Regions from separate parts of the Mesobacillus sp. LC4 genome, predicted to be linked through region 1. Evidence: riboswitches for the same ligand, from Rfam matches in the RefSeq annotation. Region 1 holds a riboswitch; each other region holds the start of a gene.

Region 1 (3,281 bases):
ATCTGTAGTTTGAATAAGTTCTTTTTCTCCACTAATAACTTGATAAATATTATACCCTGTAGCAAATTCTGAACCATTCCAAGTTAAACGGATGTCATTTCCGTTTAGAATCCTAACAGTTAAGTTTTCTGGCGGGGCCATTACAGGATGCATAAGTTGATAGGTCAAATCAGAGACAGACTCAGATTCCCCGAATCGGTCACTGTAAGAAGTTACCTCAAACTCATACAATCCTTCAACCATGTTTCTGAACGTATACCCAGTGCTGGAACCTTCAATAGGCTTTACCAATATTTTTTGGTTATCAATAATTTGATAAATATTATAACCAGCTGCAAATTCTGATTCTTCCCAGGTTAGACGAAGATCATTGCCATTTAAAACTTTTAAAGACAGATTTTCTGGTGCCTGCATAGTCGGATGCTTTAAAGTGTATGAAAGATTAGATGCCTCTGCAGACTCACCAAATCTATCGCTGTTTGAAGTCACTTCATATTCATAGTTACCTTCCGGAAGATTTCTGAATGTATAAGAGGTGCCATCCATTGTTCGTTCTAGCACTCTTTTTCCGTCTATTTTTTGGTAAACATTATATTCTGAAGCATATTCTGATTCGTTCCAACTTAAACGAAGGTCATTTCCATTTAAAACTTTGAATATCAAGTCACCCGGTGGCTGCATTTCTGGATGAATCAATTCATAAGTAAGCTGAGAAGGTGTGATTGACTCACCAAATAAGGGATGCGCAGATGTAACTTCAAAGTTATATTTCCCTTCTGATAACTTCCTAACTGTGTAACTTGTATAGGAACTATCTAGAGTTTTAACACGTTCCCTAACCCCATCTGTCACTAGATAAATATTATACTCCGACGCATTAGGGGCAGACGACCAACTTAAACGAAGATCATTTCCGTTTAACACTTTAACAGTTAACTCATCAGGTGATTGCAACTCTGGATAAGTTATATTTACACTCACACTGTCTATGATAGTTGATTCAGAAGTACCCTTAACTGCGGTCACAGCGTAAGTATAACTCCCCTCTGGTACATTTCGTATGTAAGCTGAGGTTGTTACACGCTCATCAATCATTTCCCATTGATCACTATTCAGTTCGTATACTCTATAAGCATTTACCCCAGAGATTGCGTCCCAAGTTATCCGAACGTTAGCCGGAGAATATTCGACAGCTTTGACATTCTGAGGCTGTGGGATAATTTCTTCAGCCAAAGGTTTTAACAACGGCATGACCATTTGAAGAACTAGTAAAATAGTCATAAATACAGAGATTCTTCTAGTTTGTTTGTTCATATTCATCCTCCTTTTCCGCGAAAAAGGCACAAAAAAATGCCTAAAGATATTTAGGCATACTTCCGCTAAATACCTTGTGGGAACCGGCTGCCATCCACATATGTGGTTCAGGCCCTTGGCTTTGCGTCTCATAGTTTCCTATGATTTGCCTTTTTCACTAGATATTTCATATATACTACTATTTTATTAGCAAACAAATAGAACGTCAATATTAACAAAGACTATTTTCCTATCAACCGGTTATTTCTACTAAGAAAGGAGTAACAAAGTAGTTACTCCTTTAAGATTTAAATAACAGTTAGAACAATAGTTGTTTTTAACGTTCCATTTTTTATTGTAATTGTAACACTCCCCGAACTTGCTGTAGTAGGTATCGTTATTAAACCGTTGGAGTCAATAATGGCCCTACTAGGAGTTGAAATACTATACGTTGTTCCCTGAGTCGAATGTGAAATATCCTTTTGAGCACCGTCGCCAAATATCCCAGTAACCACTAGTTGTTTGGTGGACCCTTTATTTACATAAGTAGACCCTGCATCGACATTAATTTTGGTAATTAACGTGCTCAAATCTTGTGCTACCGTTAAGATAAACTTCTGGTATACTGTACCATTTTTAATTGTAATCGTAACATCTCCATACGTGGCAGACACCGGTATAGTTATCTTTCCGTTTAGATCTATAACTGCACGACTTGGTGTTGAACTTGTGTACGTTGTTCCGGTCGAGCTTGAAGTTAAGTCTTTTGTTTCTCCATTTCCTAAAGTACCTGTTACCTTCAGCTGTATTTCTTCCCCTCGATATCCTCTTGTGGATGCTGAATCAACCTGGATATCCATTATTTTTCCGCTTAAATCTTCTTCCACTGTGACCACAATCGTCGTGGACAAGTCATCGTTCCTTACAGTAATGGTGGCAGGACCATAGGTTGCGCTTGTTGATATGGTAATCTTTCCATTAGAATCTACTACTGCACGACTTGGTGTTGAACTTGTGTACGTTGTTCCGGTCGAGCTTGAAGTTAAGTCTTTTGTCTCTCCATTTCCTAAAGTGCCTGTTACCTTCAGCTGTATTTCTTCCCCTCGATATCCACTTGTGGATACTGAATCAACCTGGATATCTGTTATTTTTCCGTTTAAATCTTCTTCCACAGTGATCACAATCGTCGTGGACAAATCACCGTTCCTTACTGTAATGGTGGCAGGCCCATAGGTTGCGCTTGTTGGTATGGTAATCTTTCCATTAGAATCTACTACTGCACGACTTGGTGTTGAACTTGTGTACGTTGTTCCGGTCAAGCTTGAAGTTAAGTCTTTTGTCTCTCCATTTCCTAAAGTGCCTGTTACCTTCAGCTGTATTTCTTCCCCTCGATATCCACTTGTGGATACTGAATCAACCTGGATATCTGTTATTTTTCCGTTTAAATCTTCTTCCACTGTGATCACAATCGTCGTGGACAAATCACCGTTCCTTACTGTAATGGTGGCAGGCCCATAGGTTGCGCTTGTTGGTATGGTAATTTTTCCATTAGAATCTACTACTGCACGGCTTGGTGTTGAACTTGTGTACGTTGTTCCGGTCGAGCTTGAAGTTAAGTCTTTTGTCTCTCCATTTCCTAAAGTGCCTGTTACCTTCAGCTGTATTTCTTCCCCTCGATATCCACTTGTGGATGCCGAATCCACCTGGATATCCATTAATTTTCCGCTTAAATTTTCTTCCACAGTGATCACAATTGTCGTGAACAAATCACCGTTTCTTACAATAATGGTGGCAGGCCCATAGGTTGCATTTGTTGGTATGGTAATCTTTCCATTAGAGTCTACTACCGCACGGCTTGGTGTTGAACTTGTGTACGTTGTTCCGTTCAAGCTTGAAGTTATGTCTTTTGTCTCTCCATTTCCTAAAGTGCCTGTTACCTTCAGCTGTATTTCTTCCCCTCGATATCCACTTGTGGATACTGAATGAAC
Region 2 (3,281 bases), on a different contig from region 1:
CTACTCCCCTTTAGGAGGACTATATGATTTTATACGATAATCATACAATACAGTGTACATTCCGTCAATTCATTGAAATCAAACTGGCAGTTAATTCTGCAGCATTGACTTGCTCAATGTTACTTGCCGTTATCTTTCCCTTTTCCTTTGCTTCCATTATCATCACTGTCATCACCTTGCTCATCGTCTTGCTCATCGTCTTCTTCGCTGTCTTCATCTTCTTGTTTTTCTTTGTTTTTCTTGGTTTCTTCACGCTTTTGTTCTTCAGCTTTTTTGGTTGCTTCTTTTTGCTGCTCTTCAGCTTTTTTTGCAGCTTCCTTTCGTTGTTCTGCTGCTTTTTCTGCTGCATCTTTTTGCTTGGCTTCAGCTTTCTTCTCTGTTTCAAGCTTTTTTTCTTCAGCTTTTTTTGCTGCTAAAGCTTTCTTCTCTTCAGCTTTCTTTCCAGAGCTTTTTTCACTTTGTGCTGAAGCAGAGCCAACCTGCTGGACCGTGGTTTGTTCAGAGGCTGTTTCTTCGCTTTCATTTTCAGTTACAGTTTCAGCTGCTTGCTGTCCAGCTTCTTCTGTACTGCTCTCTTCTGATCCCTCTGTGTTTTCCTCAGTTTCTGTATCTTCCTCTTGGTCTTCTTCAGATTCTTGTTTTTTTCCTGATGCGAGACCTTTCATTTTCGAAGGATGGACGCCAAGCTGCTTGGCTGCCTGGCCAAATCCGATCTTTTCTTCTGTATATAAAGCAGTGATTTCCTCAACTGTTTTACCAGCTGCTTCTGCCAGCCAGAAGATTTGAGCAATTTGGCCGTAACCCAACTCCTGTTCGCGCAGCTGTAAAACCATTTCCTGGTCCAGATCTTTAACAACATTAGCAACGATCTTTGCTTGTTCCGTTGCTTCTTCAACTTCTTCCTTCAGCTCATCTTCAAGCTCCTCAGTAAGTTCATCCTCAACCTCAGAAACATTTTCCAGCTCTTCAGTCAGTTCGTCCTCACCTTCAGAATCAGTCTGTTCTTCAACAATTACTTCTGTAACCTTCTCTTCCGCTTCCTCAAGAGCCTCTAAATATTCTTGAAAAGCCTGTTGGACGAATTCTGTTTTTTCTTGTTCTGACATTGCGCCAGCTTCAGCCAGCCTTTCATTCGCAAACTCGAGAAGGAGTTGGGCATCTTTTTCATCATCAAAGGTAACTAGAAGCTTCAATTCCTCAAATAGTTGGTCAAAAGTAAATAAAAACTCGTCTGGAGTCGTTCCCGGGTCTACCGTTTCGCCGAGCACATCTGCAGATGCTGCAGTACCAAAAGCAAACACTCCGGTTAAAATTGTTGATGCTAAAAGCTTTTTCATTCCAATACCCCCACTGTTTTTTATATATTGGAATTAAAATCGACATAAAAAGTGCTGTCCGAAGAGCAGCACACATACATTAGCTATGTGAATCTTCGGCATCTGGCTGGCATGGTCGATGACTTTAGCCCCTGTAGCTTTGCGTCCCCCGGTTTCCCTGGGTTTGCCATTATCGGATTTTAATTCTACTTTTATCTTACTTATTCGACAGGAAAAAATAAATAGAAACTTTTAAAGTTTCGGTTATTCAGCTGCCTCGCCGAATTTACCTTCCTGATAATCGCGGTAAGCCTGGCGGATCTCATCCATCGAATTCATAACGAACGGCCCGTAGGCAACCACTTCCTCTTTGATCGGCTTTCCTGAATAGACCAACACCCTTGATCGTAGGTTTGCTTTCAGGCTTAGTTCGCTTGTCCCCTCGCCTCCGTCATTGAAAGTCAATGTTGCCGCAGCCGACTTTTTAAGGTGTGTACGACTTGAACCGGCCTCAATATCTCCTGAAAGAACATACAAGAATGCATTATGTGACTCAGGCAATGAGTATGTGAATTCGGTATCCTCAGCCAGTTGAATTTCTGATAATGTAAAAGGCACCAAGGGTTCGAGAGGCCCTTTTACACCAGCTGTTTCTCCTGAGTACACCTTTAAGATACCGCCTTCGAACTGGACAACCGGTGCCTGTTGGGAATACACATTTTGATAGGAAGTGGTAGTGCCCTTCAGCTCCTTCGGAAGATTCAGCCAGAGCTGCAATGTATGCGCGATATCATTGTCGACTGCCTCTTCAGCATGCCGCGCGCCGCTGCCTGCGTTCATATACTGGATGTCACCGGATTCCAGGATGCTGTGGCCTCCATGGTTGTCAATGTGCTCCAGCCTGCCATCAATGATATACGTAATCGTCTGGAAGCCTCGGTGCGGGTGATCGGAGAAAGTCCCGCGCTTAAACCAGTCCTCCGCCATTAAAATGAAAGGATCCAGTTCCCTCCAGTCTTGTGGGTTCAGCACAAGTCCTGCCTGGACATGCGGCATCCCTCTTTCTTCATATTGAACAGTCCAATGCTTCTTGATATCTCTTATGAACATTTTTCAAAACCCCTTTATCATACTGCTTACTTTCCTATTCTCAAATTATAACAAGGCAGCGTTATATTTTAAAATAAAGATAATTTAAGCTGAGATATCTTGTGGTCGCCCGACAACTATTATTCTAAGAAAATTATATTGTGAGAAGGTCTTTTATCCTATATAATATAAAATTGGCTTTTAAATAACGTGGTTCGTAACCATCCCACGTAAAAAAACTAGGAGAGATGAAAAATGAACACTAGAACGATTGTGAGGAACGGGATTCTTGCAGCTCTATATATTGCCGTTTCTGCCGTCATCCAGCCATTTGGCTTCACTAATGTACAATTCCGCGTGTCGGAAATGTTTAACCACTTGATCGTTTTCAATAAGAAATACTTTTTTGGAATCGTATTGGGTGTGTTTTTAACCAATTTGCTCTTTTCACCAATGGTCGCCTATGACCTCGTCTTTGGAGTTGGCCAGTCTGTGATCTCCTTGCTGATTACGATTTTCACAGCAAAATATATTAAGAGCATCATTGGCCGCATGGTTGTGAACACATTGGTCTTCACATTCACGATGTTCCTGATTGCGATTGAGCTGAACCTGGCATTCCAATTGCCATTCTGGTTCACATGGCTGACAACAGCCGCAGGTGAATTAACGGTTATGGCTGTAGGTATACCTGTAATGCTTGCGATTCACAAACGCATAAACCTTGAAAAATTAGTTTAATATAGATCAAACGCATGGATGAAGAGAGTCCATGCGTTTTGTTTTGCCTCAAAGTTGGAGTCTTTCTTTAGATATCGACTTAAGCTTCAACCGTTTTTGGTATGAACTCGCACCTGTTTCGGACATTCTAAACGG
Region 3 (3,281 bases), 270 kb from region 1:
GTTTATATAGTGGTGAGTTACCCGGATTCGACATGACTTCCCATTCACCATTTAATTTAACAAAGACATTCTCAACTGGAGCAACGCAGTTTTTTAGATGAAGATGGATTTCCGTGCTTTTATTGCCATTCTCTTCACCATTATCATCGCCGTTGCCATCACCTGGTTCCTCCGTTCCATCGCCAGGGTTTTCTGTCCCATCTCCTGGGTCCTCTTCACCATCACCCGGTTCCTCCGTACCATCGCCAGGTTCTTCAGAATTGTCATCTTCTATAGAGCAGCCTTCAAGCCAATAGTTAATGGTTCCTTCCGCTTCTTTTCCTTCCCTAACCTCATCCATGGAATATTCTTGTTTAGTTCCTGACTCAAAAGTTAGCCTGAAAGCAGTAATATCATTCTTTACAAACTCACCACCATCTTTCAGTTTATACAGTGGCGAGTTACCCGGGTTCGACATATCTTCCCAACTTCCCTTTAACATGACCTCTACTTTTACCACATCTTCTGTGCAGTTTTTCAAATGCAGATGTATCTCTGTACTTTTATTGGCATTTGATTTAGTACCTTTTTCAGAATCCTTTTCTTCCTTGTTTGAATCACCATTTTCTTCTTGTGTAGATTCATCGTTTTCGTCTTGTGTAGATTCATCATTTTCGTCTTGAGTTGACTCATCGTCTTCTTCTTGAGATGGATCATTTTTTTCTTCTTGAGTTGATTCATCTTTTTCTTCTTTTGTTGTTTGACCGTTTTCTTCTTGAGTTGACTCATCGTTTTCTTCTTGAGCTGATTCATCGGTTTCTTCTTGAGTTGATTCATCATTTTCTTCTTGAGTTGATTCATCATTTTCTTCTTGAGTTGATTCATCATTTTCTTCTTGAGTTGACTCATCGGTTTCTTCTTCATTTGACTGATCGTTTTGTTGTTGAGTTGATTCTTTGGCTTCGATTTCAACTTTTGTGTTTCTTTCAGTATCCGACGCCGCATCTCCATTCTCATTTGCTAGTGCCGGTATTGTCAGTGAAAATAACATTAGGAATGCAATCGAGACTGCTGATAATTTTTTCATAAGAGTCTTTTTCATGTTCTCGTCCCCTTTTCTAGTGTTATTAAAAATTTGCGTAATAAAAGGCTGAATATTCAGATATTATTTGCGACATTTAGCCTCCTTCCCGATAAAATTCACCATTATAATTAGACAAAAAAAGCCGCCGGGAATTTACTTTTCCATGGCGGCTGGACGATCATAGCTGCACTTTTGCAACCTTAGACTCCTGGCTTTGCGTCCCAGCTTTTCAGCAGGTTTGCTATTAGCATGATTGGTGCTTTTTACTTATGTAAAATATTCCTCGGCTTCCTTGTCTTACATTCTAAGACTTACCACAGTTACCCAGCGACTTAAACATATAGTCCTATTAATTTAATTGGTAAATTTTTCTCCATTTTCATTAATTCACCTTGAAGAGGGATATATTTAGTATTTCACACTTATTCCAAAGAGCTTTCACTAAGATTTTTGACCTAATAAAAAGACAAAGGACCCAGAGTTATGCCCCTGAGTCCTTCAGTAATTTATAACGACATACGATAGATTTCCATTACATCGTCTTTATTCAATTTTGCAAAGTTGCCGAATTCCCCATTGACCATAGCTTTGTCAGCCATTACTTCAAGCTTGCTGTCATCAATGTCATAGTCAGCAAGGCGTGACGGTGCGCCAATGCTGTTCCAGAATTCACGCAGCTTTTCGATTCCTTCTAATCCTGCTTCTTCGTCGGTCTTGCCTTCTGGATTCACGCCGAAGACCCTGACAGCCATTTTCTTGAAACGTTCCGGTTTTATCTTAAGGTTATGCTTCATCCAGTTCGGGAACAGAATCGCCAGACCGCCTCCGTGAGGGATATCATAAACGGCTGATACAGCGTGTTCGATATTATGCGTCGCCCAATCTCCTCGGTATCCCATATTTAGGATTCCATTCAATGCCATCGTTCCTGAGTAAAGGATCGTTGCGCGGTATTCATAGTTTTCCAAATCTGCAAGCAGCTTTGGAGCTGTTTCCATCACTGTTAAAAGCAAGGATTCACACATGCGGTCCTGGAACTCAGTGTTTTCGGTCAAGTGGAAATAGTGTTCGAATACATGTGACATCATGTCCACAATTCCATAAATCGTCTGATCTTTCGGAACGGTGTAAGTGTTCACGGGATCAAGGATCGAGAATTTCGGGAATGTGACCGGGCTTCCCCAGCCATACTTTTCATTCGTTTCCCAGTTGGTGATAACAGAACCTGCATTCATTTCAGAGCCAGTGGCTGCCAAAGTTAGTACTGTGCCAAAAGGAAGAGCTTCTGCTGCAAAAGCCTTCTTTGTGACAAGATCCCACGCATCTCCATCATATTTTGCACCTGCAGCGATTGCTTTTGTGCAGTCAATGACACTGCCGCCGCCTACTGCAAGCAAAAATTCGATTCCTTCATCTTTGCAAATTTTCACGCCTTTATGCACAGTCGACAGACGAGGGTTTGGTTCCACACCTGAAAGTTCGTGTACTTCTGCCCCAACCTCTTTTAGGGTGTCCATGACAGAATCATAAAGACCATTGCGTTTGATGCTGCCACCGCCATAAACCAGCAGGACTTTTTTACTGTATTGAGGAACTTCGTTTTTCAATTCCTCGAGCTGGCCTTTGCCAAATATCAGTTTCGTTGGATTGTAAAAAGTAAAGTTATCCATTTAAATCACCTTCCTCTAGGGATAATTATGTTCTTTTTCTAAAAGCATTGCAAAAAATACACTTCTTAATGTGCTCCAATATGCTGCGAAATGTTACAAACTTTTTCTCGAGGGTAGGTAATAAATAGATGACGAATGAATAATTCATTTCGTGCTGAAACAATCTATAAAAGAACAAATTTAATTTTAAGGGAGGAAACATCCATGAGCGGTATTCAACGTGCAGCACTAGTACTTACCATTATCGGGGCCATCAACTGGGGCTTAGTAGGATTCTTCCAATTTGACCTTGTTGCAGCTATTTTCGGCGGACAGGATTCAGCATTGGCTCGAATCATCTATGGATTAGTCGGTCTTGCCGGTCTTATAAACATCGGACTTCTATTCGCACCAAGCGAAAGAGAAGAAAGAGCAGCAGAACCAAGAGCTACTCGATAATTGAACTTCACAAGAAAACCCGCCAAGGAAGGCGGGTTTTTCTCATGCTTATGATAATACTTTCTTGATTCTTTGTATGGCCCAATCCAGTTCTTCCTGGCTGATGACAA

Evidence for each region. Region 1 has a riboswitch for cyclic di-GMP ahead of AB5I83_RS09315 (OmpL47-type beta-barrel domain-containing protein). Riboswitches for the same ligand answer to the same signal wherever they lie in the genome.
Region 2: another riboswitch for cyclic di-GMP. It lies ahead of AB5I83_RS11710 (DUF5667 domain-containing protein); the one in region 1 lies ahead of AB5I83_RS09315 (OmpL47-type beta-barrel domain-containing protein).
Region 3: another riboswitch for cyclic di-GMP. It lies ahead of AB5I83_RS10680 (LPXTG cell wall anchor domain-containing protein); the one in region 1 lies ahead of AB5I83_RS09315 (OmpL47-type beta-barrel domain-containing protein).

The regions. Positions count from the first base shown of each region.
Region 1 is NZ_JBGCUB010000002.1:604,958-608,238, reverse strand. Features, by position in the region: gene AB5I83_RS09315 (OmpL47-type beta-barrel domain-containing protein) at 1-1,314, opposite strand, end outside; cyclic di-GMP riboswitch class I at 1,390-1,474, opposite strand; gene AB5I83_RS09310 (hypothetical protein) at 1,602-3,281, opposite strand, start outside.
Region 2 is NZ_JBGCUB010000003.1:164,039-167,319, forward strand. Features, by position in the region: gene AB5I83_RS11710 (DUF5667 domain-containing protein) at 120-1,337, opposite strand; cyclic di-GMP riboswitch class I at 1,432-1,515, opposite strand; gene AB5I83_RS11715 (pirin family protein) at 1,581-2,426, opposite strand; PreQ1 riboswitch class I at 2,610-2,654, shown strand; gene AB5I83_RS11720 (QueT transporter family protein) at 2,661-3,146, shown strand.
Region 3 is NZ_JBGCUB010000002.1:879,379-882,659, reverse strand. Features, by position in the region: gene AB5I83_RS10680 (LPXTG cell wall anchor domain-containing protein) at 1-1,081, opposite strand, end outside; cyclic di-GMP riboswitch class I at 1,226-1,316, opposite strand; gene AB5I83_RS10675 (iron-containing alcohol dehydrogenase) at 1,570-2,733, opposite strand; gene AB5I83_RS10670 (DUF378 domain-containing protein) at 2,938-3,171, shown strand; gene AB5I83_RS10665 (ornithine--oxo-acid transaminase) at 3,220-3,281, opposite strand, start outside.